DNA from 2 places in the Serratia sp. NPDC087055 genome. Region 2 is predicted to be linked to the other one. Evidence: predicted binding sites of a transcription regulator. Region 2 holds the regulator's gene; the other holds the start of a gene.
The links. Region 2 encodes LexA, which represses DNA repair genes until DNA is damaged. Its sites were predicted from a motif close to TNCTGTATGTACATACAGNA; they were not measured.

Region 1: a site for LexA is predicted at 5,037-5,056, ahead of sulA (SOS-induced cell division inhibitor SulA). Genes of this name have one in related genera too.

The regions. Positions count from the first base shown of each region.
Region 1 covers NZ_JBJDOG010000001.1:1,913,827-1,929,446, forward strand. The annotation lists gene helD (DNA helicase IV) at 1-1,404, opposite strand, end outside; gene ACI2J2_RS09205 (YccF domain-containing protein) at 1,571-2,023, shown strand; gene yccS (YccS family putative transporter) at 2,050-4,185, shown strand; gene ACI2J2_RS09215 (TfoX/Sxy family DNA transformation protein) at 4,186-4,845, opposite strand; gene sulA (SOS-induced cell division inhibitor SulA) at 5,078-5,584, shown strand; gene ompA (porin OmpA) at 5,943-7,025, shown strand; gene matP (macrodomain Ter protein MatP) at 7,121-7,579, opposite strand; gene ACI2J2_RS09235 (AAA family ATPase) at 7,789-9,540, shown strand; gene fabA (bifunctional 3-hydroxydecanoyl-ACP dehydratase/trans-2-decenoyl-ACP isomerase) at 9,609-10,127, shown strand; gene ACI2J2_RS09245 (helix-turn-helix domain-containing protein) at 10,256-10,783, shown strand; gene fabF (beta-ketoacyl-ACP synthase II) at 10,780-12,054, shown strand; gene rmf (ribosome modulation factor) at 12,119-12,289, opposite strand; gene pqiC (membrane integrity-associated transporter subunit PqiC) at 12,561-13,118, opposite strand; gene pqiB (intermembrane transport protein PqiB) at 13,115-14,761, opposite strand; gene pqiA (membrane integrity-associated transporter subunit PqiA) at 14,748-15,620, opposite strand, start outside.
Region 2 covers NZ_JBJDOG010000003.1:369,457-385,076, forward strand. The annotation lists gene ACI2J2_RS17925 (amino acid aminotransferase) at 1-178, opposite strand, end outside; gene ACI2J2_RS17930 (Lrp/AsnC family transcriptional regulator) at 262-729, opposite strand; gene ACI2J2_RS17935 (transporter substrate-binding domain-containing protein) at 944-1,711, shown strand; gene alr (alanine racemase) at 1,760-2,839, opposite strand; gene dnaB (replicative DNA helicase) at 2,857-4,281, opposite strand; gene ACI2J2_RS17950 (quinone oxidoreductase) at 4,462-5,451, shown strand; gene pspG (envelope stress response protein PspG) at 5,771-5,989, opposite strand; gene dusA (tRNA dihydrouridine(20/20a) synthase DusA) at 6,141-7,160, opposite strand; gene ACI2J2_RS17965 (tetratricopeptide repeat protein) at 7,368-7,901, shown strand; gene ACI2J2_RS17970 (RNA polymerase sigma factor) at 7,991-8,440, shown strand; gene ACI2J2_RS17975 (anti-sigma factor family protein) at 8,437-9,195, shown strand; gene zur (zinc uptake transcriptional repressor Zur) at 9,373-9,885, shown strand; gene ACI2J2_RS17985 (CsbD family protein) at 9,977-10,186, opposite strand; gene dinF (MATE family efflux transporter DinF) at 10,454-11,794, opposite strand; gene lexA (transcriptional repressor LexA) at 12,011-12,619, opposite strand; gene ACI2J2_RS18000 (diacylglycerol kinase) at 12,741-13,109, opposite strand; gene plsB (glycerol-3-phosphate 1-O-acyltransferase PlsB) at 13,259-15,620, shown strand, end outside.

The DNA of each region.
Region 1 (15,620 bases), on a different contig from region 2:
GTCATCTCCCACGGCAAACAGACAAGTTTGTTTATTCTGTTTACGCAGTGCAGCCAGTAATTGCGCACGTTGTGGTGAGATATCCTGGAATTCATCCACCAGGATATGCTTCCACGGGCTGACAAAGCGCCCTTTTTCCAAAACATTGACCGCCTGATGGATCAGGCCAGAGAAGTCGACCGCACCTTCCTCTTTTAGCGCCCCCTTCCAGGTTTTCAGCAAGGGTGCCATCAACCGGATGCGTTTTGAAAACAGGTCACGGACCTCTTCACCTGCCTGCTCTATCATCTCTGCCTGGCTACCCCCGTGCATGCGCATCAGCCCCAACCAGCGCTCGAGCCGCCCCGCCAGGCGTTCAGCCAGGCGTTTGTCATGCCAAAAGTCGCCTTCAGGCACCTCCCACTCAAGTTCTTCCGTTAACCATTGACGCCACCCTTTGGCCTGCGCTTTTTTCTCTGCACACTGCTGTTGCCAATGCGTCATCAGCAAAGCGCGCCGAGCCTTGCTGTCGGTTTCCAGCTTACTGATCGCCGGCACTTTGCGATTACCCTGTTGGATGATCTGCAGCGCCAGGGCATGGAACGTTTTGGCCTGAATAGCCACCTTACCCAAACGCGCCTGAATACGTTCGTTCATCTCTTCTGCCGCCTGACGACCAAACGCCAGCAGCAATATCTGCCCGGGCTCAGCCTCCTGACGGCGCAGTAACCAACCTGCGCGAGCCACCAGCACCGAGGTTTTGCCGCTCCCGGCCCCCGCCAGTACCAATACGGAGTCTTCTCCATTGACCACGGCGCGGCTCTGCGAATCATTCAGCGGTGAACTTTCGATGTTTTGGAAGAAATCGTGATGCGTCTCCAACATGCGTTCTGTCCACTGTTGATTGCGATGTGCAACGCTGCGTAAGCCGTGCTGCAACCATTGTTGGCAAAGCTGATAATCATCCCGACAGTTGTCGAACGCCTCAAGACGTGCCACCGGCATTGGCAGGGCGCCAAATGACTGGCGGATTTGTTGCTGTAATTTGCCCAGTTCGGATTTTTTAAACCACTTATCCTGTTGCTCGATACGTTGGATATGCTCAACCTGTTCTTGCAACACCCCCGCGCTGACCTCGCTCATCTCCGCGCTCCACTGCTGCCAGGCCTGTTGCAAGTAATGATAGAAGCGCTGAGTTTCCTGCCATTCAGTACCATGCAAGCGCACGACTTTCTCATCTGGCAGCTCAAATTCCAGCTCGCCCCAGACGATACCGCGTTTGCATCTGACCTGAATTAATTGATTGAAAGGAATAAGGTATTCATGCTTTTCACCGCTCACCTCAACACCGGCGTGCAACAACCGCACACGATTGTAAGGATGCTGAGCCAGGTGTTTCCCCAGCGATGTCGCTTTAAGTTCCATATCGTCGCGCCATAACCATGTTGAGTTTAAATAACGGATACCTGCCAGTTTACCTGTGATAAGCAGTGGCACTCTAGCGCTAAAAAAAGGGTAGAATAGAATTTGCGTTTTGATACCAAGCGCAACCGCATCGCGGTTTGGCCATCATTAGAGCAGAATGACGACTATGCGTACTGTACTGAATATTCTTAATTTTGTGTTGGGCGGTTTTTTCACCACCCTTGGCTGGCTGGTCGCAACGGTATTTAGCGTTGTGCTGATCATCACCCTGCCACTGACCCGTTCCTGCTGGGAAATCACCAAACTGTCTTTCGTGCCTTTCGGCAACGAAGCCATTCACGTAAATGAACTGTATCCGGAAAAAAGCAACGTGCTACTTTCCGCCAGCGGTTCGCTACTTAATATTATCTGGCTGATCCTGTTCGGCTGGTGGTTGTGCCTGTCACATATCGCCGCAGGTATTGTGCAGTGCGTGACAATTATTGGTATTCCGGTGGGAATTGCCAATTTCAAAATTGCCGCTATTGCCCTGTGGCCAGTGGGTCGTCGCGTGGTATCAGTTGAAATGGCACAACAAGCCAGAACTGAAAATGCACGGCGTCAGTATCAACAGCGTTAATTTTTTCTCCGTCTGAGGAGTTTTTCGTGCTTTCTTTTGCACCAGCAATACGCCGTTATGCCTACAACAGCAACCTGCTTTATGACCTGCGCATTTTTATCGCGCTGGCCGGCGCAGCCGCCGTACCTTGGTGGCTCGCCATCCCCAAGCTCACCATTCCGCTGACGCTGGGTGTCGTGGCAGCGGCATTGACCGATCTGGATGACCGTTTGACTGGCAGACTGCGTAATCTGGTGATCACGCTGGTCTGCTTCTTTGTTGCGTCCGCCTCCATTGAACTGCTGTTCCCTTATCCCTGGTTGTTTGCTCTTGGCCTGACCACGTCAACCTGCGGCTTTATATTGCTGGGCGCGTTGGGGCAACGTTACGCCACCATTGCGTTTGGAGCTTTACTGATCGCAGTGTATACCATGCTCGGCGCCTCGATGTATGACGCGTGGTATCAACAACCGACGTTGCTGATCCTTGGCGCTCTTTGGTACAACCTGCTGACATTGATTGGTCACCTGATATTCCCCATCCGCCCTTTGCAGGAGAATTTGGCGCGTTGTTATAATCAGTTGGCGAATTATCTGGATGCCAAGGCCAACCTGTTTGATCCCGACGTCGAGCACGATGCAGACTTGCCGTGGATGGACGTTGCCATGGCCAACAGTGCGCTGATGACGACGCTTAACCAGGCCAAGGTTTCATTACTGACCCGATTAAAAGGCGACCGCGGCCAGCGTGGGACCCGCCGCACATTGCACTACTATTTTGTTGCACAAGACATACATGAGCGTGCCAGTTCCGCCCACGTTCAGTACCGGGAGCTCAGTCGACAATTCCGTCATAGCGATATCCTGTTTCGTTTTCAGCGTTTGCTCAGTATGCAGGCACGCGCATGCCAACAGTTGGCTCAATCGATTTTGCTGCGGCAAAAGTACCAACATAACCCACGTTTTGAACCGGCATTCGGGCGTATCGATGAAGCGTTAGCGCAGATTACCGTTACCCCAGAGAACCGTGAGTTAACGAAAGCATTGACGCACCTGTTGAAAAATTTACGTGCGATTGACGCGCAGTTGGCGAATATCGAGTCTGAACAAGCACTGGCCAACGGCCAGGCGGAAGAAAACAGCTTGTCAGATGATCGTCTCACCGGCTGGAGCGATATCCGCTTACGTATTAGTCGCCATTTGACACCTCAGTCGGCCCTGTTCCGCCACGCCATTCGCATGTCAGTGGTGCTGTGCATCGGTTACGCCTTTATTCAGTTTACCGGTATGCAGCACGGTTATTGGATCCTGCTCACCAGCCTGTTTGTCTGCCAACCCAATTACAATGCCACGCGTCGCAGGCTTGCTCTGCGTATTATCGGCACGCTAGCCGGTATTCTTATCGGCCTGCCAATTCTCTATTTCGTGCCTTCGATTGAAGGACAAATGGTGCTGATTGTTATTAGCGGCGTCCTGTTTTTCGCTTTTCGAACCGTGCAGTATGCGCATGCCACCATGTTTATTACCTTACTGGTGTTGCTGTGCTTTAACCTGCTGGGTGAAGGCTTTGAAGTGGCCGCCCCCCGCGTTTACGACACCATTTTGGGGTGTGCTATCGCTTGGGCAGCGGTCAGTTTCATTTGGCCAGACTGGAAATTCCGCCAATTACCGGCAATCGTCAGTAAAACAATGAACGCAAACTGCCGTTATCTGGACGCAATTTTGGTGCAGTACCATCAGGGTAAAGATAACGGCCTTCCATACCGGATCGCCCGCCGGGATGCGCACAACAGTGACGCAGAGTTGGCCTCGGTGATTTCGAATATGTCTGCCGATCCCAAAGCCAATAAAGAGGTTCAGGATGCAGCCTTCCGGCTGCTGTGTTTGAACCACACATTACTGAGCTATATCTCTGCGCTGGGTGCACACCGTGAACGACTGAATAATTCCGCAACGCTGGATCTGCTGAACGACGCAGTATGTTATGTCGATGGTGCGCTGCATCTGGAAGAACAAGACAATCTGCGCATTACCCAGGCTTTGGAAAGCCTGGCTGAACGTATCCAACACGCGGCACCAGAACCGGAAAGCAAAGATCAATTGGTATTGCAGCAAATTGGGCTGGTAATTGAACTGTTGCCAGAACTCACGATGCTTAATGCACAAATAGGCAAATCGGCATGATTATTCGGGGTCTTTTATGAGGCCCCTAACGTCTGGATGATGCCCATGACGAAGCAACGACACGGTTCGCTCAAACCAACAGGTCAACTCGCTACGCAATTCAGAAGGTAAAGCCGCATGGTGATAACCGGCAATAGCCCCACCCAAGGAAAGCAGCACCCGTAGACCCAGGTTATGTTGCTGCTGCAATAAGCGAAGATAACTACGTTTAGCACCGTTCAACCGCAAGTCATAGACATTACGAATACCCGCTCGCCAGAGTAAACGCTCCATATTGATATCGATGTTTGGCAAGGTTTTAAGCCGACTCTGGTTATCTGTTTTGACTTGGAGCTCTCTGCGAGCTTCGCGAATAGCCTGCCAGGCGAGCCCGACGAGTTCATCGCGATCCCGCCACAAAACCTCATCCACCCAGTAATAACGCATGGTAATTGGCACCCCTCGCTTGGAGTAAACCATATTGACCATCCCGCGTGCACGAAAGGCGGGTTCCAAGGAATCCGTCGCCCGAAGGTACAGTTCTCCTTCAGCGATCAAGGCGAACATGACGCCGTCGGCCAGTAGCCCGTAACCACCGAATTGCGAGCGTGTAGTGATAACCCCTAATGCGTAAAAACAGGCTTTGGCCTGTGCGACCATTCCCGATGATGTCCCTTTCATAATGTTCTCCTGGTGTGAGTTACCGTCCTATCATTCCCCTCATCAATGAAATAAAGGTAACGTGAACAAGTAATTAGAAAAATACGCACTATCCGCAGCGATGCCAATCACTAAAGTTCATCGTCTAAAAAACAATCGCAATTATGAGACCTACTACGAATATTTGGGTTGATCTTATTCACAACAGGATGTACTGTATAAACATACAGTGACACTACGGGCGGGATACTTTATGCGTACTCAATCACTCTACAAACCCCATTTCAGCCACACCTCTTTTGCGGTGAACAATGCTGCAGAAAACACAGATGCCGGCAAAAAGAATGGCCTTATCAGTGAACTTGTTTACAACGAGCATCAGCCCGCTGTGGCACAATTGTTATTGCCCCTGTTACAGCAACTAGGTCTGCAATCTCGCTGGCTGTTATGGCTGACTCCGCAACAAAAGCTGAGCAGATTATGGTTACAGCAGTCTGGGCTGCCGGTCGAAAAAGTGGTGCAGCTTAGCCAAATCAGTTCGCTAGATACGGTTGAAGCAATGGAAAAGGCGTTGCTGACAGGTAACTATAGTGTCGTACTTGGATGGCTACCCGATCTTACAGAAGAAGATCGTCTAAAATTAAGGCGTGCGGCAGAATTAGGTAACGCTTATGGGTTCATTATGCGTCCTCAACGTGACATAAACCCGGTTCACGGACACTGTTCCACCCTAAAAATTCACTCTTCTTTGTATCATTAAGTAAATTTAGGATTTTTCCCATCATTTTCATCACCCTCTAAGGGAACCTTTCAGGGATCAGGGACAAAGCGAGTGCGGCTGCGGTTCCGCACCAAAAAACGAGCGTAGATTTGCTCGTTTTTTGGTCGGTTAATGTTAGCAAATATGTACAATTCTGCGTTTTTTTTTAGAGCTTTATCACATCACACTTGTAACTTTCGCGCCACGTTGTAGACTTTACATCGCCAAGGTTGCTCTATAACGCCAGATAAACTGGCCGAGTAACAAACGAGGGCTCAAACCTTGGCGAAGGAATTTAACCAAGGGCTTAAAACAGCTTTAAAGCTCATTGCCTATTTGGATGATAACGAGGCGCAAAATGAAAAAGACAGCTATCGCATTAGCAGTGGCACTGGCTGGTTTCGCTACCGTAGCGCAAGCCGCCCCAAAAGATAATACCTGGTACACTGGTGCTAAACTGGGCTGGTCCCAGTACCATGACACTGGTTTCTACGGCAACGGTTACCAGAATGGTATCGGCAATGGTCCGACCCATAAAGATCAACTGGGTGCTGGCGCGTTCCTGGGTTACCAGGCGAACCAATACCTGGGCTTCGAGCTGGGCTATGACTGGCTTGGCCGTATGCCTTACAAAGGCAGCGTGAACAACGGTGCTTTCAAAGCGCAGGGCGTTCAACTGGCCGCTAAACTGAGCTACCCAATCATGGACGATCTGGACATCTACACTCGTCTGGGCGGCATGGTATGGCGTGCAGACTCCAAAGCTAACTACGGTGCAACTGGCCAACGTCTGAGCGATCACGACACTGGCGTTTCTCCATTGGCAGCTGTTGGTGTTGAATACGCACTGACCAAAAACTGGGCTACCCGCCTGGACTACCAATTCGTTAGCAACATCGGTGATGCAGGTACTGTCGGCGCTCGTCCAGACAACACCATGCTGAGCCTGGGTGTTTCTTACCGTTTCGGTCAGGATGATGTTGTTGCTCCAGTTGCTCCAGCACCAGCTCCAGCTCCAGTTGTTGAAACCAAGCGTTTCACTCTGAAGTCTGACGTGCTGTTCAACTTCAACAAATCTACTCTGAAAGCACAAGGCCAACAGGCTCTGGACCAGCTGTACACTCAGCTGAGCTCTATGGATCCTAAAGATGGCTCTGTTGTAGTTCTGGGTTACACCGACGCAGTTGGTTCAGAGCAATACAACCAGAAACTGTCTGAAAAACGTGCACAAAGCGTTGTTGATTACCTGGTATCTAAAGGTATTCCTTCAGACAAAATCTCTGCACGTGGTATGGGCAAAGCTGATTCCGTCACTGGTAACACCTGTGGCTACAAAGCTGGCCGTGCTACCAAAGCACAGATCGATTGCCTGGCACCAGATCGTCGCGTAGAGATCGAAGTTAAAGGTATCAAAGACGTTGTAACTCAGCCACAAGGCTAAGCTACCGCTCTTAGTAAAAAACCCCGCATTGCGGGGTTTTTTTTCGTCCAGAACACGTGAGATTAGCAATAACAATGCTCTCGCGGGTTATCAAGTTATTCGTCGTCTTTACCAAGAATAGCTTTTAGATCCTGCTTCAAAAGCGACATCTGGCTCGCATATTTCTCTTTACGTTCCGCATCTTCAATCAGCTGTACCACTGTCTCTGACAATGTTACCCCTCTGCGACGGGCAAGTGCGGCAAGACGTTGCCAAACTAAAAATTCCAGATCGATGGATTTTTTACGCGTGTGTTGATGTTCTGCGTTAAAATGACGTTTACGTCGTGCGCGGATTGTTTGCTTCATCCGGTTATCCAATTCCGGATTCATGTGGCGGCTAATCCACGTAAGCACTTTTACCGGCTCATTTTCCAGTTTAAGCAGCTCGTCAATGGCTTCCTGAGCAACGCTGTTTTCAATGTGACGGGTAATAGCTTCCCCTTCCCGGTGCTTTTTCACCAGGTACTTCCATTTCCAACCGCTCTCCAGATTTTCCAGTTGCTGATATTTCATCGTGAACTCTTCAGTGACCGCGTAACTTTATTAAGCATAACAGCTTTGCGCCGAATTTCCCTGGCAATTGCGCCCTCTTTTAGACTGTTTTTTGCACAGTCGCCTCGTGATGTCAAACTCCCTGACACCAACTTCTACTCTGCATGTATCAAGCTGCCGTTATTCTTGTATAATCGCCCTTTCCCTTTTTGACGATTGCATCTAACACTTTGACCAATAACCGACTTGAATGGCAATCACTGTTGCCGGACGTTACGCCTTATCAAGCGATATTTGATACCGCCGCGCAGTTGGCTCCCGTGTCCTTTGCCTCTATTCAGCCACGTCTGGAAAATGCACTGACGCTGTTTTGCCATCCACAATCGCCACCGCGTTTCATGCTGTTGAAAGCGCAGGAGACGCGTGAGTATTTGGCGCTGATCGCCCATGCGGTTGAGCAACTGCAACCTAACAATATGGCGTTCAAGGGCAGTCACTATGTGATCCAAGGTGGCAAGGTAAGTGTAGAACCTGCCAGCCGCGGTGATGAGCCATTTTCCGCCGGGGGCGCCTGCGTATTTCAGGAGTGGGTTGAACCAGAACAGTTGTTTGGCTGCGTCAGGATCCACAATGGCGAAATCAGCCTGCAACCCGGTCTGGTGCATCAGGCCAATGGCGGTGTGCTGATCCTGTCGGCACGTGCCCTGCTAGCCCAGCCGCTGCTGTGGTTGCGTTTGAAGCAGATGATCACCCAACGTCAGTTCCACTGGGTTTCCCCAGATGAAACGCGTCCTTTACCAATCACTATTCCAGTGATGCCGCTGGAGTTGCGGTTGATCGTGGTCGGAGATCGTCACGGTCTTGCCGATTTCCATGATATTGAGCCGGAACTGAGCGAACAGGCAGTCTACGGTGAATACGAAGAAGATCTGCAACTCACCGAAGTTGATGACATGGTTCAATGGTGTGGCTACGTCAATGCACTGATTGATGAAAAGCAACTACCGCCTTTGGCAGCCGATGCCTGGTACCCTCTGATGATACAGGCGGTACGTTACAGTGGCGATCAGGGTAACTTGCCACTATCCCCGCTGTGGCTCGTCCAGCAGCTTTCTGAAGCGGCACTGTATGCCGAAGAAGAAAGCATCACCGCCAAAGCGTTTGAGGCCGCGTTAAATGCGCGTGAGTGGCGTGAAAGCTACCTTGCCGAACGCATGCAGGATGAAATTGAGCTGGGCCAAATCCTGATTGAGACGGAAGGCGAAGTCATCGGTCAGATCAATGGCCTGTCGGTATTAGAGTATCCAGGTCATCCACGCAGTTTCGGTGAGCCCTCTCGCATCAGCTGTGTCGTCCACCTTGGCGATGGCGAATTCACCGACGTCGAGCGTAAGGCTGAGCTTGGCGGTAATCTTCATGCCAAAGGCATGATGATTATGCAGGCGTTTCTGATTTCAGAACTTGAACTAGACCAACCTCTGCCCTTCTCCGCGTCAATCGTCTTTGAGCAATCTTACGGTGAAGTCGATGGCGACAGCGCATCACTCGCTGAATTGAGTGCACTGATCAGCGCACTGTCACTGCAGCCGATCACACAGCAAATTGCGGTTACCGGTTCTGTAGACCAATTCGGTAATGTACAGCCCATCGGCGGCGTCAACGAGAAGATCGAAGGCTTTTTTGAAGTTTGCCAACGTCGTGGTTTGACGGGTAAACAGGGCATAATCCTGCCCGCAACCAACGTGCGCCATCTGTGTCTACGCCAGGATGTGGTCGATGCGGTACGCGAAGGCCAATTCCATCTGTGGGCTGTCGATAGCGCCGCGGAGGCCTTGCCATTACTCACCGGTTACCCCTACTCTGATGAACAGCAGCCGAATCTATTAGCTGCCATTCAGGAACGGATTGCACAGGTGAATCCGCAGGAGCGTCGGCGCTGGCCATGGCCGCTTCGCTGGCTTAACTGGTTCAACCACGGCTGATCGGACTTGTTCAGCGTACACGTGTAAGCTAATCTGCGCCCTTCAATAAAATAAGGTTTACTGAGAACATGGTAGAAAAACGCGACTCCTATACGAAAGAAGACCTCGAAGCATCCGGCCGTGGCGAGCTGTTTGGCGCTGGTGGCCCACCGTTGCCGGCAGGTAACATGTTGATGATGGACCGCGTGGTCAAAATGACCGAAGACGGTGGTACGCACAACAAGGGTTATGTGGAAGCGGAACTGGATATCAATCCGGACCTATGGTTCTTTGGTTGCCACTTTATCGGCGATCCGGTGATGCCGGGCTGCCTGGGTCTGGATGCCATGTGGCAATTGGTCGGCTTCTACCTCGGCTGGTTGGGTGGTGAAGGTAAAGGCCGTGCACTGGGCGTGGGTGAAGTTAAATTCACCGGCCAGGTGCTGCCAACCGCGAAGAAAGTGACCTACCGCATTAACTTCAAACGCGTGATCATCCGTAAACTGATTATGGGTGTCGCTGATGGTGAAGTTCTGGTCGACGGCCAGGTCATTTACACCGCAAGCGATCTGAAAGTGGGCCTGTTCAAGGACACTGCTGCGTTCTAACCGCAGTCACGGCGGCCCTTCCCGGTCGCCGTTTATTTTCCCGCCGTGATTATGTTGTGCCTTCATATACGCACATTTATAACGGCCAAATAGTGACTACAATTATTGTAGTTACTGAGAGGTGTGCCATGCAAAAGACCCGTTTTGATAACATGCCATGCCCGGTAGCCCGCTCTCTGGATCGTGTCGGCGAATGGTGGAGTATCCTGATACTTCGCGATGCGTTTCATGGCTTATCCCGCTTTGATGAATTCCAACAAAGCCTTGGGCTTTCGCCCACGATATTGACTCGCCGTCTAAAGGGCCTGGTGGAAAGCGGTATTTTGTATAAACAGCGCTATCAAACACGGCCCGTTCGCTATGAGTATCTGCTCACCGAGCGTGGCAACGATTTTTTTCCCGTGCTTGCTGCGCTGTTTCACTGGGGTAACACCCACTTGGCCGAAGACGGTATTAGCGCAGAATTGGTCGATCGCCGTACAGGACAACCGATACGTGTACAACTGATCGACAGCATCACCCAGCAGCCTGTTGCGCTGCATAATATTACTTTGGCACCAGGGCCTGCGGCGACAGAAGGTATGCGCCAACGCGCAGCCCTGATGCAGCAGAACCTTTCTGCATTCCCCCCAGAATCATCCAAGGAGTCACTATGAACACTCGTCGTATAGTCATTACCGGCATGGGTGCCGTTTCGCCATTGGGATGCGGCGTAGAGGCTATCTGGCAGCGTCTGCTGAAGGGTCAGTCTGGCATTCGCCCATTACCGGAAGAAATCGTTGCTGACCTGCAAGTGAAAGTCGGTGGCCAGGTACCTTCGTTAGAACAAGATGCCGAGGCTGGCTTCGATCCCGATCGTTCTGTTGCGCCAAAAGATCAAAAGAAAATGGATCGCTTCATTCTCCTCGCCATGGCAGCCGCAGATGAGGCTATTCAACAAGCAAGCTGGGTAGCAGACACCGAAGATAAGCAGGAACGCACTGCAACGGTGATCGCCTCCGGCATTGGTGGTTTCCCAGCCATCGCCCAGGCGGTACGCACCACCGACAGCCGAGGTGCCAAACGCTTGTCGCCTTTCACCATTCCTTCTTTCCTGGTGAACCTGGCAGCGGGTCACGTTTCAATTAAACACCAGTTCAAAGGCCCGATCGGCGCCCCTGTGACAGCCTGTGCAGCGGGCGTACAAGCCATTGGCGATGCTGTCCGTATGATTCGTAACGATGAAGCCGATATCGCGCTGTGTGGCGGTACAGAAGCCGCAATCGACACGGTAAGTCTGGGTGGCTTTGCGGCAGCGCGTGCCATGTCTACAGCGCCGGCAGATACTGCAGTGACGGCTTCACGACCTTTTGATAGCGAACGTAACGGTTTTGTTATGGGGGAAGGTGCCGGCATGCTGGTGATTGAAACACTGGAACATGCGCTGGCTCGGGGAGCGACCCCGTTGGCGGAAATTGTTGGCTACGGCACCAGTGCAGACGCCTATCACATGACCTCTGGAGCCGAAGATGGCGACGGTGCCTACCGCGCAATGAAGATTGCCCTCAAGCAAGCAGGCGTAACGCCAGAACAGGTACAACACCTGAACGCGCACGCAACATCCACGCCAGTGGGGGACTTAGGGGAAATTAACGCCATTAAACATCTGTTCGGTACAGATGGCGGTATAGCCGTCACCTCGACCAAATCTGCAACGGGTCATTTATTGGGTGCTGCTGGTGGATTAGAGACTATTTTTACCGCGCTGGCACTCCGCGATCAGATTGCACCAGCCACGCTGAATTTGGACAACCCAGACCCGGCTGCTGCGGGGTTACATCTGGTAGCGAAGAAAGCGGAACCAATGGCCATGACCTACGCGCTGTCGAACGGCTTTGGTTTTGGCGGTGTGAATGCCAGTATTTTGCTGAAACGTTGGCAAGGGTAATAGTACCTGAAACAAAAACCTCCGCGCTTGGCGGAGGTTGTTCCTTTTTTTGACAGGGAGCCGCTTAAGCGGTCACAGCCCTGTCTTCCATGGCTTCTCGCCAACCTCCCAGCCACTGAGACCGGGCGTCCACCGATGATTGGTAGGGACAATATTCCCTGGAACGCCCTAAAATACCTGCTTGATAACCTCTCGAATGCGCCCTTTCCAGACGATCGCGTTTCTGTCTCTTCATGCCTCGTTTCCCTCATTTTTTGGTCTGGTGGAAAGAAAACAATGGCTGCTTTTTGCGCAGCCACGTTTAACCAATAGCGCTAAATGACGGGAAGATCAATGCGCAAAATTCACGCCAATGTCATATTTGTGAACTACACACGTAGAATTTGCTAAGTGGCTGATATGCCAAAAATAAGTTAATGCATTGAAATAAAACAAAAATCCCTCCCAACTTGTAAATGTAAAATTTCACGTTGGGAGGGATTAGACTCTTTTAGTACAAATTATGACTAAAAACGACCGGCCTGGGCAGCAATGTCCTGTGCTTCTTGCTGCCACCCTTGTGCCAGCGTTCGCACAAGTGCATCGTAGCCGTCTTCACCCTGCTTCAGTTCCAGGTTGAACGGTCGTTTGGTCAGTTGACCTTGATGGTTCAGCACCCACTCGCCGCGAATAATCGCCTTGCCATCAAAACGCCCATGGAAACCGCTAACGTTGACGTTAAGTACGTCCTGATCGCTGCTCATCGGCTGAGAAGATACGACCCAGCCTGGCATCGCGCTGCTCAAGTTAGTCACCAATGTCTGCTGCAACTGTTGGTCAAGCGGACTGGCCCAGAGGTTGTTCTGGGCGATCACGTACTGCACATCATTGGTTTGGTAAACCACACCACTTTGTGCCAAATAGTCCGCTACGCTTACATGCTCCAGCCACAGTTGGCGCGACGTCGCTCCCCCGCTGACCTGCGCCGGCGTACCCAATGCCGGCAGTTGATAGTAGGTTTTCTGTGGCGTACTGCTACAGGCGCTGAGCAACAGCGCCAGGGCTACCGGAATCCATTTCATCATTTATTGGCCTTCTTCGGCTGAGGATCATTACTGCCCGCGGCTTCAAATACCAGCGCGTTGCTCTTTTCGTTCAGGGTACGCAGCACGGGTTGCAGTTCGCGCAACACCTGATCGAGACGCTGCATATCGCCGACCATCTTGTTGTAGGCCGGTGAACCTGGCTGGAAGCCTTTCATGCTGCGATTCAGTTCCTGCAGCGTTTTCTGCATATCCTGCGGCAGCGCCTTCATTTCTTTGCTGGCAATGATGTCGTTCAGCGATTGCATGGTCTGCTGTGTCGACTTCATGGTCTTCTGGCTTTCCGCCAGCGTTTTGGTCGCCTCATTGATCATCGGATTTAACGGCATCGCGTTGATCTTATCCAACGTCTGCATCAGTTTCTGTTGGATCTGCGCCAGACCGCCGCTGGTGGTCGGCATCAGTGGGTAACCGAACAGCTCGCGCGGCCCTTTCCAGGCTTTTTCTTGCGGGTAGAAATCAAGATCGATATACAGTGAACCGGTCAGCAGGTTGGCTGACTTCAACGCGGCGCGCATCCCACGAGCTTCAGCATCTTTCAGATGCCCTTCAATATCGAAATTGCCACCCAGCTGTTTCTGGAAGCGATCCGGTTCGATCCTGATCAGCACCGGAATACGGTAATCGTTATCCAGTCGTTGCATCATGCCTTCTTTATAGAATGGCACCTGCGCCACGGTACCCAAACGGATGCCGCGGAACTCGACCGGCGCACCCGGCTGCAGGCCGCGAATCGAATCGGAGAAGAACATCAGGTAATCTTTGTGTACGGTGTACAGCGAATCCTGGATGCTGCGTTGGTTATCGAACAGCTGATATTCCGTCTTCTCTTTCGCCTGCTCACCGCGATCCCAGCCGTCCGGCACGTCAAAGCTGACGCCGCCGCTGAACAAGGTCGCCAATGAGCCCATTTCTACTCGCATGCCCTGCGCGGACATGTCAAAGGCCACGCCGCTGTCTTTCCAGAAGCGAACATTGCTGGTCACAAGTTGATCATAAGGTGCGGAGACAAACAGCTGATAACGCATGGCACGCATTTTCGGATCAAAATAGCTGGTCTCTACCGAGCCGACACGGTAACCGCGGAACAGCACGGGGTCACCGGCATTCAACTGACCCGATTTTTCACTGTCCAGTATGATGCGCAGCCCTTTGGCATCTGGAGACGCCAATGGCGGTGCATCCAACAGTTGATAGTCACTCTTGCCTGCTTTGCCTTTATTGCCCGGTTGCAGCTCGATATAGGCACCGGAAAGCAACGTGCCCAGACCGGAAACCCCCCCGCGGCCAATCTGTGGCTTCACGACCCAGAAAGCCGAGTCCTGGCGCAACAGTTTTTCCATACCGGAATTAAGGCGCGCCTCGACCACAACCTTGCTCAAGTCTTCGCTCAGCGTGACCGTCTCCACAATACCGACGTCGACACTGCGGCTTTTTATTTTCGTTTTCCCTGCCTCCAGCCCTTCTGCGGTGGTGGTGACCAATGTCACGACCGGGCCTTGGTGGCTAAAATGGTAGAACAGGATCCAGGCGCCGATCAGCGCAGTGACGATGGGGATAATCCACACCGGCGACCAGCGCTTGATCTTTTCAACGTCCGCGACGTTATGATTATTTTCCGTCACCTTGCGGCTCCTTTTTTATCGTTTCATTTACGCGATCCCACGTCAGGCGGGGATCAAACGTCATGGCAGCAAACATAGTGAGGATCACCACCATGGCGAACAACAGCGCGCCAGTAGCCGGGTAAATACTCATCAATTGTCCCATCCGTACCAATGCCGAGAGTACGGCAATCACAAACACGTCGATCATTGACCAGCGGCCAACGAATTCAACCACTTCATAAATCAGGTGCATCCGTTCGCTATCGGCCCGGGGCTTATGCCTGCCGTTGGCATCCCAACACAGCCAGCCAATCGCCAACATTTTCAATGAGGGTACCATGATGCTGGCAATGAAGATCACCATCGCCACCGGATAAGAGCCTTCTCCCCACAGCAGGATCACCCCAGCCATAATGGTTGAGGTAATTTTATTACCCAGCGCCTCAGTGACCATGATAGGCAGCAAATTCGCCGGAAGATACAGCATGATCGAGGTGACAAGCAGTGCCAACGTCCATTGCAGGCTGTGACGACGGCGAACGTAGCCCTTGGTATGGCACCGTGGGCAGCGGGTCAGTTCCGCCGGCAAGATCGCCGTGCAGCATTGGCACGAACGCAAGCCCTGGCGCAATCCGATACGGCCTACCGTCATGGGACGATCGTGTCGCGGCGCCGGTTCAATATCATTCCATAACCAGCGGCGGTCGACGCACTGGAAAGCTCGCACCTGCAACAGGCAAAACAGGCAATAAGGCACAAAGCTGCTGCCTACGCCAATATCACCGTAGGCCATCAGCTTAACGAAGCTGATCAGCACCCCGGCCAGAAAAATCTCCACCATGCACCAGGTTTTAAACTGGAACAGCAGTTTGGCCAT
Region 2 (15,620 bases):
CCACCGCGTTCAACTGCGTTTCAGCTGCGGCAACTGCTTTCATCTGCGGGATAATGCCCTGCTCGTCATAGTAAAGGCCGATACTCAGGTTAACCTTGTGCGAACGGGGATCTTTTTTGAATTTTTCCATCAGCGACAGGATCGGGTCACCTGCATAGGCATCAACGTTCTGAAACACGGGGTTGTTCTCCTGGATTATTAGGGTTTGGGGGCACAGCATTAGGCTCTAATATAGACGGAAAACGGCATTCGGTCTGAGCTTTATCTCGCAACGGGCAACAAACCGTTTTCCTTGATACGGTTGAGCACGACCGCCGTTTTGATATGCGCCACACTTTTATGCCGCGACAGCGTCTGACTGATGAAATCGTCCAGCGCCGGCAGATCCGCCACGGCCACTTTCAGCAGGTAGTCAGCGTCGCCTGTGGTTTTATAAGCGTCAAGAATGGCGTCCACTTCTTCCAGCATCTGGTGGAAACTGTCAATTTGCTCCTGCCCATGCTGAGTCAGGCTTACTTCAATCAGCCCTACAAGCCCCAGCCCGACGGCCTCTGGCGCCAAACGCGCGTGATAACCGCGGATCAGCTGTGCCTGCTCCAGGCTGATGCGCCGCCGTGAGCACTGGGAAGCAGACAGCCCAACCAATTCGCTCAGTTCCTGATTGGTCAGACGGCCATTGGTCTGTAACAGCGTCAGGATTTTCATATCAAAATCGTCAATGTTGTACATAGCCACCTGTAAACTGTGTTAATAAATGTTGACGTTACAGCCTATCAGTTTTTTGACTGTGGATACCCTCCCCCCGCCGAGGTTGTGAAGCGCACAGCAGCAATGCCGAACGTTTCCACCAACTCATGGCATAAAAAGTGGGTAACTCGCGCAAGTCAGCAACAATTAACGGCTAAATTGCGCATAAAACCACGAATGTATAAAAAGGACGCCGATGAAAAAGCTATTCCCTCTCGCACTGCTGGTTGCCGCCGGGAGCGCCAGCGCCCAATCGCACCTGGATAAAGTCATTCAGCAGGGCACGCTGGAAGTGTGCACGACTGGCGATTACAAGCCCTATACCTTCCTGAAAGAAGACGGCAGCTATGAAGGTATTGATATCACCATGGCGGAATCGCTGGCCAAGAGCCTGGGAGCCAAAGTGAAATGGGTGAAAACCAGTTGGAAAACCCTGACGCCTGATTTTGTCGCCGGTAAATGCGATATCGCTATGGGTGGGATCTCTGTCACGCTGCAGCGACAGAGGCAGGTGTTCTTTGCCGATAAGCTCGATACCGATGGCAAGATCCCGTTGGTGCGCTGCACCGACGTGAAAAAATACCGCACCATAGACCAGATCAACAAGCCGTCAGTGCGCCTGCTGGAACCGGCTGGCGGTACCAACGAAGCCTTCGTGCACACCTATCTGCCCAAGGCCAAGCTGACATTGACCCATGATAACGTGGGCATTTTCCAACAGTTAGTCGACAAGAAAGCCGATGTGATGATCACTGACGCTTCCGAAGCGTTATATCAGCAAAAGCGTTATCCGAAACTATGTGCGGTAAATCCGAACAAACCGATGCAGTACGGCGAGAAGGCCTACATGCTGCCGCGTGATGATTTGAGTTGGAAACTGTATGTGGACCAGTGGCTGCACCTGGCCAAAGCGACCGGTGAGTATCAGAGCATTATCGATCAGTGGTTGGCGGTAAAGAAGTAACGCGCAAGTGATCGGGGCCAGCACATTGTCGCTGGCCCCCTCGGGAGGCTATTCGCCGATATATTCCATCGCCACGCGCTGCGTCAGCTTGGTGATCAGTTCGTAAGCGCTGATGCCGGTGCAGGCCGCAATGCGTTCAACCGGCAACGCATGACCCCACAGCACCACTTCATCGCCCACCTTATCTGTCGCATCAGGGCCCAGGTCCACCGACATCATGTCCATCGACACACGGCCCACGATTGGCACTTCACGGCCATTAAGCCACACGGGAGTGCCGGAAGGTGCGCTGCGCGGATAACCGTCACCATAGCCCATCGCGACCACGCCCAAACGGGTATCGCCCTCACTCACCCAGGTACCACCGTAGCCGACAGATTCACCGGCCTTGTGCTCGCGCACGGCAATCAGGTTAGATTTGAGCGTCATGGCCGGCTGCAGATCAAACTGACAGCCGTTGGAACCGTCCATCGGCGAAACGCCGTAAAGAATGATCCCCGGACGGACCCATTCGTTGTGCGCGTCCGGCCACAGCAGCGTACCACCGGAAGCCGCGATCGAACGCTGCCCCGGTTTGCCACGGGCAAAGTTCTCAAAACACTGCATTTGCTTGAGCGTCGTGTCGGATTCGGGTTCATCGGCACGGCTGAAGTGGCTCATGATATTGACGGGCTGCACGACGTTGCGGCAGGCACTCAAACGTTGATAGAAGGCCTCAGCCTGCTCCGGGCGTACGCCCAGGCGATGCATGCCGGTGTCCAGCTTCATCCACACGGGCACCGGACGTGATAACGTGGCCTGCTCCAGCGCTTCAAGCTGCTCGATACTGTGCACTGCGGTTTCGATGTTGTTGGCTACCAACACGGGCAAATCTTCGGCGGAGAAGAAGCCTTCCAGCATCAAGATTGGTTTGACGATGCCACCGGAGCGCAACATTAGCGCTTCGCCAATGCGCGCCACGCCGTAGCAGTCGGCATCTTGCAGGGTGTGCGCTGTTTCCAGCAGGCCATGTCCATAAGCGTTTGCTTTCACAACGGCAATCAGGCGACTTTGCGGCGCCTGGCGGCGCACCTGTTGCAGATTATGTCGCAGAGCGCGGCGGTCGATTACAGCGGTTGCCGCTTTCATTTCAGTTCCTTAGCTGATTATTCGTCATCATATTGTGGCCCCGCGTAGTTATCGAAACGCGACCACTGGCCGTTAAAGGTAAGGCGCACGGTACCGATAGGGCCGTTACGCTGCTTACCCAGAATAATTTCAGCAATCCCTTTCAGATCGCTGTTCTCGTGATAAACCTCATCACGGTAGATGAACATAATCAGGTCGGCATCCTGCTCGATGGAACCAGACTCACGCAGGTCTGAGTTGACCGGACGCTTGTCGGCACGCTGCTCCAGGCTTCGGTTCAGCTGCGACAGCGCCACCACCGGCACTTGCAGCTCTTTCGCCAATGCCTTCAACGAGCGGGAAATTTCGGCGATCTCCAGGGTACGGTTATCGGACAGGGCCGGCACGCGCATCAGCTGAAGGTAGTCGATCATGATCAGGCTAAGGCCGTCATGCTCACGGAAAATACGGCGCGCGCGCGAACGCACTTCGGTTGGCGTTAAACCGGAGGAGTCATCAATGTACATATTGCGCTTCTCCAGCAAGATACCCATAGTGCTGGAAATACGCGCCCAATCCTCGTCATCAAGCTGACCGGTACGGATACGCGTTTGGTCAACGCGTGACAGTGACGCCAGCATACGCATCATGATCTGGTTGCCTGGCATCTCGAGACTGAAGATCAGCACCGGTTTTTCCTGCGTCATCGCAGCGTGTTCGCACAAGTTCATGGCGAAAGTGGTTTTACCCATCGAAGGACGAGCGGCAACGATGATCAGATCCGACTTTTGCAAACCGGCGGTTTTCTTGTTGAGATCCTGATAGCCGGTGTCCACACCGGTAACGCCATCATGCGGCTGCTGATACAACTGCTCGATGCGCGCAACGGTATCCTCCAGGATGCGTTCGATACCTTTCGGGCCTTCATCTTTGCTGGCACGGTTTTCCGCAATTTGGAATACGCGTGATTCAGCCAGATCGAGCAGGTCTTCACTGCTGCGCCCTTGCGGATCATAACCGGCGTCGGCGATCTCATTCGCCACCGAGATCATCTCACGCACTACCGCACGTTCACGTACGATATCGGCATAAGCGCCAATGTTGGCAGCACTTGGGGTATTTTTCGATAACTCGGCCAAATAGGCGAAACCACCGACAGAATCCAGCTCGCCCCGCTGTTCCAGCGATTCGGACAGCGTGATCAAATCGATCGGCCGGCTCATTTCCAGCAGGCGCTGCATCTCGGTAAAGATCAGACGGTGCGGGCGACTGAAGAAGTCGTTGGCAACAACACGTTCTGCCACGTTGTCCCAGCGTTCGTTATCCAGCATCAAACCGCCCAACACGGACTGTTCCGCCTCCAGCGAATGTGGCGGCATCTTCAGCCCTTCCATCTGGCGATCTCGTGGACGATCTCTGGCCTCGTCCGCGTTTGTTTTGTTGGTTGGTTTTTTTCCTGCCATGAAGCGTATTCTTTATCCGGTTGCGAATGGAGAATCCTGACGCGAGAGTATACGTGATTTTTATCTGTGATTCCTGCGGCATAACCGATGCAAAAAAGGTATCAATCTGCGCAAGGGCAAACTGGATCACCGATACTAAAACGCGTAGGGTGAAATTAGACACCCACACGAGGTAATGAAATGGCAAAGCGCATTCAATTCTCCGCCACCGGCGGCCCGGAAGTGTTGCAATACGTTGATTTTACACCCGTAGATCCAACTGCCGGCGAGGTGCAGATCGAGAACAAAGCGATCGGCATCAACTATATCGACACTTACGTGCGCAGCGGGTTGTACCCGCCAGCCACCCTGCCCAGCGGATTGGGCACCGAAGCCGCCGGCGTCGTCACTAAGGTCGGTGCGGGTGTCACGGCACTGAAGCCCGGCGACCGGGTGGTTTACGCCCAGTCGTCACTCGGTGCCTACAGCGAAGTCCACAACGTTGCGGCTGAAAAAGTGGCGATATTGCCGCACAACTTAAGCTTTGAGCAGGGCGCAGCCGCTTTCCTTAAAGGGCTGACGGTACACTATCTCTTGCGTCAAACTCATGAAGTTCAACCAGGTGAAATATTCCTGTTCCATGCCGCCGCTGGCGGTGTTGGGCTGATTGCCTGCCAATGGGCCAAAGCGCTTGGGGCAAAATTGATTGGCAGCGTAGGCTCCGATGAAAAAGCAGAGTTGGCGAAACACGCCGGCGCTTGGGCAACCATCAATTACCATAAGGAAGACATCGCCGCGCGCGTGGCTGAGCTGACACAGGGCGAAAAAGTCGGCGTGGTGTATGACTCCGTTGGGCAAAGTACCTGGCAGACCTCGCTCAATAGTCTGAAGCGACGCGGGTTGATGGTCAGCTTCGGCAATGCCTCCGGCCCGGTTACCGGTGTCGATTTGGCGCTGCTGAACCAAAAAGGCTCGCTGTATGTCACCCGCCCTTCCCTAAACGGCTACATTACCAACCGTGCTGAACTGCAGTTTGCCAGTAATGAACTGTTTTCACTGATCGGCAGCGGAGCCATCAAGGTCGACGTGAAGGAAGAGCAGAAGTTTGCGTTGGCCGACGCACAGCGCGCGCATCAGGTGTTGGAAAGCCGCAGCACCAGCGGTTCAAGCCTGCTGATTCCCGGGCGCTGAGATCGTCCAATGTGCCGTTATGACCAATAGAAAGGGCTCCGTAAGGAGCCCTTTCTATTACTGCGTTTGTAGGGGTAGAGCAGAGTCCGCCAGAGACAGGGGTTGCTTGAGCAACACGCATATTTGGTATTACTGCCTCTTGCGGTGATGAAATAGGTCGCATCGCTGCATCGACAAACATCCTAACAGCCCGGAAACGCAAAAAACATGGCTAATGCGGCGCGTTAGCATTTAAAGCACCAACCTGTGACCGCTGCCACATTCAGAGCAGGTCTGTTGCGTATATTTCAGCGTGACCGACTGATTATTCGACAAAAAGTCAGTAACGCCGGATTTGTGGTTTCTGCATCGAACGGTATATCCACACGCCCACAACAGCCAAAATCAGCCACGGTAACAGTTTAATCACCATCGCAAACAGGCCACCAATCAACATAAACGCCGCAGCAACCAGCAACGCGGCGAACACGCCCAACAACGAAATCCCGGTCACCATCAACATGACGATAAAACCGATAAGAAAGAAGAGTTCCAACATGATTTTGCTCCTTCGCAAAACGAGGTATCTGCTGAGGTATTACAAAAAGCATGCCAGAAACGTGAGAAAACTAAGTGATTGAAATTAAAAAAAAAGGCATGTCGCAGCGTGCAACATGCCTGGTCAAAAACACTAATTTTTAGTCAGATTTTTATACCGTTTCCGCTATCTCGGTGCGCGGCAGGCGCACTAAATTCAGCGCCTGTTCAACCACACGCGCATCGGCCCCCGGCTTATGCGCATTTTCGCTCAGGTGGCGGCGCCACTGACGTGCACCTGGGACCCCTTGGAACAAACCAAGGATATGGCGGGTGATGTGGCCCAAATAGGTACCATTTGCTAGCTCGCGCTCGATGTACGGATACAGCGACTCGATAATCGCTATGCTGTCCATAACGTCGGTCTTACGGCCAAACAGTTCACTGTCAACGCGCGCCAGAATGCCCGGGTTCTGATAGGCTTCGCGCCCCATCATTACGCCATCCAAATGCAGCAGGTGTTGTTTTGCTTCTTCCAACGTTTTCACCCCACCGTTGATGGCCAGGGTCAGCGTGGGGAAATCACGTTTTAACTGATACACACGTGGATAGTCCAACGGTGGCACTTCGCGGTTCTCTTTCGGGCTCAGGCCTGACAGCCAGGCTTTGCGCGCATGTATCGTGAACATGTCGCACTCGCCGCGCCCGGCAACGGTGCCGATAAAATCACACAAAAATGCATAGCTGTCCTGATCGTCAATGCCAATACGGGTTTTCACCGTCACAGGAATCGACACCACGTCGCGCATCGCTTTGATGCAATCGGCAACCAGCGTTGCCTGCCCCATCAGACAGGCACCGAACATGCCATTCTGTACCCGATCGGATGGGCAACCGACATTGAGGTTAATTTCGTCATAACCGCGCTGCTCAGCCAGTTTGGCACAGTGCGCTAACGCAGCCGGATCACTACCGCCTAATTGTAGCGCTACCGGGTGTTCCTCTTCGCTGTAAGCCAGGTAGTCACCCTTACCGTGGATAATCGCCCCGGTAGTCACCATCTCGGTGTACAGCAGCGTTTCCTTGGTCAACAGGCGGTGAAAGTAACGGCAATGACGATCGGTCCAGTCGAGCATCGGCGCGATGGAGAAACGATTGGCGGCGTATTTTGAGGCGTTATTGTCTGTCGTCATGCTGGGCTACTGGCTACCTGATTCTGTCTGGGATTCAACGAACGGCGTGCTGCCGCAAACGGCTATTATACCGACAATCGGCGGCATTGGGAAAACTGACGCGCCTTAAGATTAAAAAACAACCGGAAAAAATGAATAAACGGGCGCTTTCAGGTGTTATCTCAGCAAGGGTGCAGCTCCGCGCCCTCTCCCGATGAGGAAACGACCATGAACAATTTCGTTAAACGCCTGCTGCTCCCCGTCATTGCCAGTTCTCTGTTGGTTTCCGGTGCCGCGCTGGCAATGGGAGGAGATGGCAGCGGCCAGACTACGCCAACCTGCCCGAAGGGCCAGATATACGATACAAAAACCAAGACCTGCACGGTGGATAAAAGCAGCATGATCAACGACAACGATCGGGCTAACTATGCTTATGCACTGGCAAAAAGTGGTCGCTACCAAGAAGCTCTCGACGTGCTTAACACGCTGAAGGATCCCAATACCGCCGTAGCCTTGAATTACCGAGGTTATGCCACCCGCAAGCTTGGCCGCACCGACGAAGGGATCAGCTACTATTTAAAATCAGTAGCACTCGATCCGAAATACCCAAAAGTCCGCGAATACTTGGGTGAAGCCTATATGGTGAAAGGGCGCCAAGACTTGGCAAAAGAGCAACTGAAGGTGATTCAGTCACTGTGCGGTACCGGTTGTGAAGAGTACAAAGATCTGGCGGCTGCCATCGATCACCATCCAGAGTCATGATGTAACAGAGCCCGGAGGCGAACATCAGCACAGATGCGATTCGCAACGAAATCGGCCAGTATCTTTCCCGCCTGTGGCGCTATGGCCTGGTGCTTTCCCACCGGCGGGATATTGCCGATGACTTGGTGCAAGCCACCTGCGTACGCGCCCTCGAGCGCGCCGCGCAGTTTGCTGTCGGCACGCGTATGGATCGCTGGTTATTTGCAATCCTTCACTCCATTTGGCTTAACGAGATCCGCGCTCAACATATCCGCCAGGGACAAGGTTTTGTCGACGTCGACGAACTGGCCGGTGCGGAAAACAGCGAGCAGCCTATCTGGGCCAATGAAGTGATGCAGCGGGTCAACCAACTGCCGGAGGCACAGCGCAATACGCTGTTTTTGGTGTACGTCGAAGAGCTTTCTTACCGTGAGGCCGCTGAAGTGTTAGGTGTACCCATTGGTACCATAATGAGTCGCCTGGCGGCAGCGCGACTGAGGTTGGCGAACGACAGCATGCTGCAAACCCGCTCACCGCAGGCAAAAGGAGGACAATCATGAGCTCAACCTATGCTGCGGATGAACTACTGGTCGCCTATCTGGATAATCAGTTAGACCCACAACAACGCCTGCAACTGGAGCAACGCTTGGCTGGAGAACCTGCGTTGGCTGAGCGTTTGACGTTGCTGGCGCGCAGTAACCTGCCCTTTAAGCAAGCATTCGCCCCTTTGCTTGATGAGGCCCCAGTGCAACAGTTAAGTGAGGCATGGCCACTCACCGTCGCTACCCCGCAAACGGGCATCAGCCGTCGCGGTCTCATCGCTGCGGCCGTCGGCTTCTTGGCGCTCGGGATCGCAGGCGATCGCGTCTATCTGCAGTTTAATCAGCCAGAGGACAACTGGCGTGGCTTGGTCGCCCAATATATGGCGCTGTACACGCCGGAAACGCTGGCAGGTGCCGACGAATCGGCCACGCAGATTGTCGCTCAATTACAACAAACCGGCGATCGACTGGGTATTAGCCTTCCGGCACAAAAACTGGTGTTGAAGGGTGCCGAACTGAAAAACGCCCGCGTGTTGGCCTACGACGATCGACGCATCGCGCAATTGACCTGGCTGGATACGCAATATGGCGCACTGGCACTATGCATTATCCAGCAGACGGGCCAACAACAACCGGCCGAAAGCGAACGCCGCCAAGGCATGAACGTCGTCTATTGGGCCGATGGCAACCATGCCTTTATGCTGATTGGCCATAATCCAACGGGTGAAATGACCGCGTTAGCAGCCCACTTGCAACACGCTTTATCAACCTGACCCCCTTGCGCCCTCCCGCCCACTGATGGGTAAGTTGTGAATAGCGTCACATTTCTGGCGCGCAACACGCGGTCAACCGGGCAATTAACGCGCCATATCAGAGGAAAAGGGGCCGACTCTCGGCGATTTGGCTGAACCATGTTAAAATCGGCTTTTTTACGTACCGGGAAATTTGCCATGAACTCAAACACCCAGGAAAAGCTGCTGGCGCAGGCTGAACAACTCTGTCAGCAACGCAATGTGCGACTGACACCGCAGCGGCTGGAAGTGTTACGCCTGATGGCACAACAGCCCGGTGCCATCAGCGCTTATGACCTGCTCGATTTACTGCGCGTTGCCGAACCCCAGGCCAAACCGCCAACGGTTTACCGCGCGCTGGACTTCCTGTTGGAACAAGGCTTCATTCACCGGGTCGAGTCAGCCAACAGCTACGTGCTGTGTCATCACTTCGAACAACCTATGCACACTTCCGCGCTGTTTATCTGTGATCGTTGCGGTCAGGTGACAGAGCGCACAACTGAAGGGGTTGAAGATACGCTGCAAAAACTGGCCAAAGAGTCGGGGTTTGTCCTGCGTCACAGCGTAGTGGAAGCACACGGCCTGTGCGCCGCTTGCGTTGAGGTAGAAGCTTGCGACAGCAAACATGATTGCGGCGAACACGACCATAGCATTGCCATCAAGAAGAAATAGACAGGGTTAGCAGGCACCTCCTTGTGTCTGCAGGCCTGGCACCAAGGGGAAGGCGCCAGACTTTCGGCCGCATCCGCTGCGGCCCATCGCGCTACCAGCGATATTTGTTATGATCTTCCCAAGACTTCACTTCTTTCTCGGCCGCCTCTTTCTGGTAGCCGTAGCGCTCCTGGATTTTACCGACAAGCTGCTCGCGTTTCCCTTCGATGACCGTCAGGTCGTCATCGGTCAGCTTGCCCCATTTTTCTTTCACTTTCCCTTTAAACTGCTTCCAGTTACCGTCGGCTTGATCTTTGTTCATAGTATCTCCGTTAACCTGTGGTGAGTCAGTTTTAACTACTGCTGGCTGAGGATGCGCCCCGTTTATATTGCCAGCCACACGATTAATTATAGATGCAGATAGCGACAAACAAATAAAAACCAGAATTAAAATCCATTTTTAAATTGAAAATAAGAAAAAAACGCCAACAAACAACTTACTACACGACTTGGCTAACCGACGAGAATATGTAACAAAATACAAACAAACACATAATTAAAATTTATGTATTTGCAAGAAAGGCTATCGTCATTGTGCTGCTGAAAACCAGCTGCCACGCAGCCTGTGACGGTGCCAAATCCACCCAAGCGCGATGCCGCGCAGCGCAAGAAAGACCGCCAGCGCCAACCACAATCCATGATTGCCCAAGACAGGCACGGTCAGCAGCGTCAAACCGTAACCCGCAGCCGCCACGGCCATGCTGTTACGCATTTCTGCACCGCGAGTCGCACCAATGAACATGCCATCCAGCAAATAGCACCACACCCCAACCAGCGGTAGCACCACCTGCCAAGGTAAATAGTCATTCGCCATCGCACGCAGTTCTGGCAACGAGGTCAACGCCGCAATGATTTGCTGCCCGGCAAAGGCATAAACCACACCAAAGGCTAGCGCCACTAAACAGGCCTGCCGGCAAGCCGCGCGCCACACCTTACGCAATTGACTGTCATCTCTGGCACCATAAGCATGACCAGAATGCGCTTCTACCGCATAGGCAAAACCATCCAGTGCATAGGCGGTAAAGGTCAGCAAATTCATCAGTACCGCGTTTACTGCCACTACGTCACCGCCAAGCCTGGCGCCGAAGATAGTCAAGGATGCAAAGCACAATTGCAGCAACAATGAACGCAACATGATATCGCGGTTCAACGCAAGCAAACGCCGCAGATTACCGCGCCAGGCATGGCGCAACATCGGAACAGAAATACCGCGTATGCGCATCACTCGCCAGGACAGCCATAAACCCAGCAGCAGCGTAGCGTACTCAGAGACGGCGGTCGCCGTCGCGGCACCTTGCACATTCCAGCCCAGCCCCATGACCAACCAGATATCCAGAACGATATTCAACACATTACCGACTATCAGCAGAATGACCGGCGCCCGCACGTATTGCACGCCAAGCAACCAACCCAAGATCACCATATTTGCCAGCGCTGCCGGTGCGCTCAGCCAACGGATCTCAAGGAACAATCGTGCTTGCTTCAGCACCGCATCGTCACCGCCAACAATCTGCAGCGCCAGATCGATCAACGGATGGCGCAGCAACACGATAACGACGCCGGCCAATACTGCCAGCAACAGCGGCTGCATAAAGGCACGTGCCAATCCCTGTGGGTTTTGTGCGCCCAGCGCCTGTGCCGTCAAACCGGTGGTACTCATGCGCAAAAACAGCAACAACATAAACAGGAAGCTGGTCGCCATCGCCCCGACCGCCACGCCCCCCAAATAAACAGAGCTGTCGAGGTGACCTATCACTGCGGTATCGACCAACCCAAGCAGTGGCACGGTGATATTGGAAAAGATCATCGGTAGCGCGAGGCGCCACAAGGCTTTATCGGTATCGCTGGTGAAGGCGGAAAGCAGGCGCATAGTGGAATGTTCCCGTGTATACCCGTCATCTTTCAAGTTGCAGCGTTGTTATCTGCACTCGCTCTCCCCAGTTACTTACCTGAGTAAGCGCCTGGGGATGAGCGAGTTGGCCGCCTAGCTGCAACTTGAAAGCTATAGGGTATATAGTGAATCAGATATGACATCGCCCCAGAACTGGGGCGACTTAAATCAGAGGACGATGTGTAGGCGTGAGGATTAAACCCAGTCGCCATTGCGGATCACACCGACCGCCAGGCCTTCAATGGTGAAATTCTGCTGGCGCAGATCAACCACAATCGGTTGGAACTCGCTGTTTTCCGGCAATAACTCAACAACATTTCCGTGTTTTTTCAGACGCTTAACTGTAACCTCGTCTTCAATACGCGCCACAACGACCTGGCCGTTACGCACGTCCTGAGTTTTATGTACCGCCAGCAGATCGCCGTCGAGAATACCGATATCACGCATCGACATACCGTTGACCCGCAGCAAGAAATCCGCACTTGGCTTGAACAAGGAAGGATCCACTTTGTAGTGCCCTTCGATATGCTGCTGCGCCAACAGTGGCTCACCGGCGGCAACACGGCCGATCAACGGTAAACCTTCTTCATCTTCCATCAGCAAACGAATGCCGCGCGATGCACCAGAGACGATCTCGATGACGCCTTTACGCGCCAATGCTTTCAGGTGTTCTTCTGCAGCATTTGGCGAGCGGAACCCCAGACGCATGGCGATTTCGGCGCGCGTTGGCGGCATGCCAGTGGACGAAATATGATCGCGAATCAGATCATAGACCTCTTGCTGTCTGGTAGTTAGTGCTTTCATTCCGCCCCCTGTTTGTTTATACAGTCTTGCTGTGAGTATATACAGGTAAGTGCGGCTTGGGAACCGAAGAATGAATAAAAATCAGGGATTAGCGACCCACGTCGCAACAGGGCCACCCCATTCAGGCAAAGTGTTGCCAGAGCACCGAGCCCCAGACAAACAACGCCAAAATAATCGCCAGTGAAACTGCTGCCGACCCCATATCCTTGGACCGGCCCGAAAGCTCATGATGTTCAGTGCCAACCCGATCGACAATCGCTTCTATCGCGCTGTTGAGCATCTCGACGATCATCACCAGCAGCACCGATCCGATCAATAAAATGCGCGCTATCGCACCCACGTCCAGCCAAATCGCCAGTATGATAGCCAGCACGGTGGCGACCAGTTCTTGGCGGAACGCCGCTTCATGCTGCCAGGCAGCGGAAAAGCCTTTATAAGAGTAGCCGGCGGCTTTAATAATACGGGTCAGGCCGGTTGCTTGGTTTGCCATGTTTTTTAGTGCCTTTCACAGAGGTAAGTCATAATTAAAGAGTCTAGGCCAGGAAATGCTTCCGGCTCTCGGTTTTCCAACACCACAGATCTGCTACCCGGTTTCTGGTATGCTTGCGACGCATTGCTAACAAGAGGCTTCACGTTGTTATGTCAGGTTGGCGTAAAATTTATTATAAACTATTGAATTTACCACTTAAATTGTTGGTAAGAAGTAAGGTTATCCCTTCAGATCCGGTCACGGAGTTAGGGTTGGATCCCTCACGGCCGATTTTGTATGTTTTACCTTATAATTCCAAGGCGGATTTACTGACGCTGCGCACCCAGTGCCTGGCGCAGGATCTGCCCGATCCTCTCAATCCGCTGGAGATAGACGGCACCGTGCTGCCTAGCCACGTGTTTATTCACGACGGCCCGCGCGTGTTCCGCTACTACACACCGAAAGAAGAATCAGTAAAACTGTTTCACGACTATCTGGATCTGCACCGCAGTAATCCGGATCTCGATATTCAGATGCTGCCTGTTTCGGTGATGTTTGGTCGCTCCCCAGGCCGCGAAGGCCACGGCACGCCACATCTACGTCTGCTCAATGGCGTACAGAAGTTCTTCGCCGTGTTGTGGCTCGGCCGCGACAGCTTTGTGCGTTTCTCCAACACCGTCTCACTGCGTCGCATGGCGACTGAACACGGCACGGACAAAACCATCGCACAAAAACTGGCGCGCGTGGCGCGAATGCACTTCTCGCGTCAGCGTCTGGCTGCCGTTGGCCCAAGTCTGCCGGCCCGTCAGGACCTGTTCAACAAACTGCTGGCGTCCAAAGCGATCGAAAAAGCGGTCGAAGACGAAGCACGCAGCAAGAAAATTTCCCATGAGAAAGCCCAGCAGAACGCCATTGCACTGATGGAAGAGATCGCCGCCGACTTCTCATATGAAACGGTGCGCCTTTCTGACCGCGTGTTGAGCTGGACCTGGAACCGGCTGTATCAAGGCATCAACGTCACCAACGCTGAACGCGTGCGCCAGTTAGCGCAAGATGGTCATGAGATCGTCTATGTGCCCTGCCACCGCAGCCATATGGACTACCTGTTGCTTTCTTATGTGCTGTACCACCAAGGCTTGGTGCCGCCGCACATTGCCGCCGGTATTAACCTTAACTTCTGGCCGGCTGGCCCCATCTTCCGCCGCCTGGGCGCCTTCTTTATCCGCCGGACGTTCAAAGGCAACAAGCTGTATTCGACGGTGTTCCGCGAATACCTCGGCGAACTCTTTAGCCGCGGTTACTCCGTGGAGTATTTTGTCGAAGGTGGCCGTTCTCGTACCGGACGCCTGCTGGAACCGAAGACCGGCACCCTGTCGATGACCATTCAGGCGATGCTGCGTGGTGGTTCTCGCCCGATCACACTGGTACCGATCTACATCGGTTACGAGCACGTGATGGAGGTGGGCACCTACGCTAAAGAGTTGCGTGGCGCGACCAAAGAAAAAGAGAGCCTGCTGCAGATGCTGCGTGGTCTGCGCAAGCTGCGTAATCTCGGCCAGGGTTATGTCAACTTCGGTGATCCACTGCCGTTGACCACTTACCTGAACCAGAATGTGCCCCAGTGGCGCGACGCGATTGATCCGATCGAATCCCAGCGTCCAAGCTGGTTAACGCCGACGGTCAACGATCTGGCTGCCAAGATCATGGTGCGTATCAACAATGCCGCCGCGGCTAACGCCATGAACCTGTGTTCTACGGCGCTACTGGCTTCACGCCAGCGCTCGCTGACCCGCGAGCAGCTGTTAGAACAGCTGGAATGCTATCTGCAACTGATGCGCAACGTGCCTTATGCCAGCGATGTCACCGTACCGACCCAGACGCCGGATGAGCTGCTGGATCACGCGCTGAACATGAATAAGTTTGAGGTCGAGAAGGATAATATCGGCGATATCATCATTCTGCCGCGCGAGCAGGCAGTGCTGATGACCTATTACCGCAATAATATCCATCATCTGCTGGTATTGCCTTCACTGATCGCCACCATCGTGATGCATCACCGCCGGGTTTCTCGCACCGAACTGCTGCGCCAGATCGGGTTGATTTACCCCATGCTGAAGGCGGAGTTGTTCTTGCACAACGACAAAGAACAACTGGCGGAAGTGCTGCGCCCGCTCATCGACGAAATGATCCGTCAGCAACTGATCTGCGATAAGGGTGACGCTCTGGTACTGAATCCAGCACGCATCCGGCCATTGCAATTGCTGGCAGCCGGTATCCGTGAAACGCTGCAACGCTATGCCATCACCATGTCTATCCTCAGTGCGAATCCAAGCATTAATCGCGGAGCACTGGAGAAAGAGAGTCGGATTATGGCCCAGCGTTTGTCAGTGCTGCACGGCATCAACGCACCGGAGTTCTTCGACAAAGCGGTATTCTCAACCCTGGTCGCAACGCTGCGCGAAGAAGGCTATATCAACGATATTGGCGATGCCGTACGTGAGCACACCATGGAGGTGTATAGCATGCTGAGCG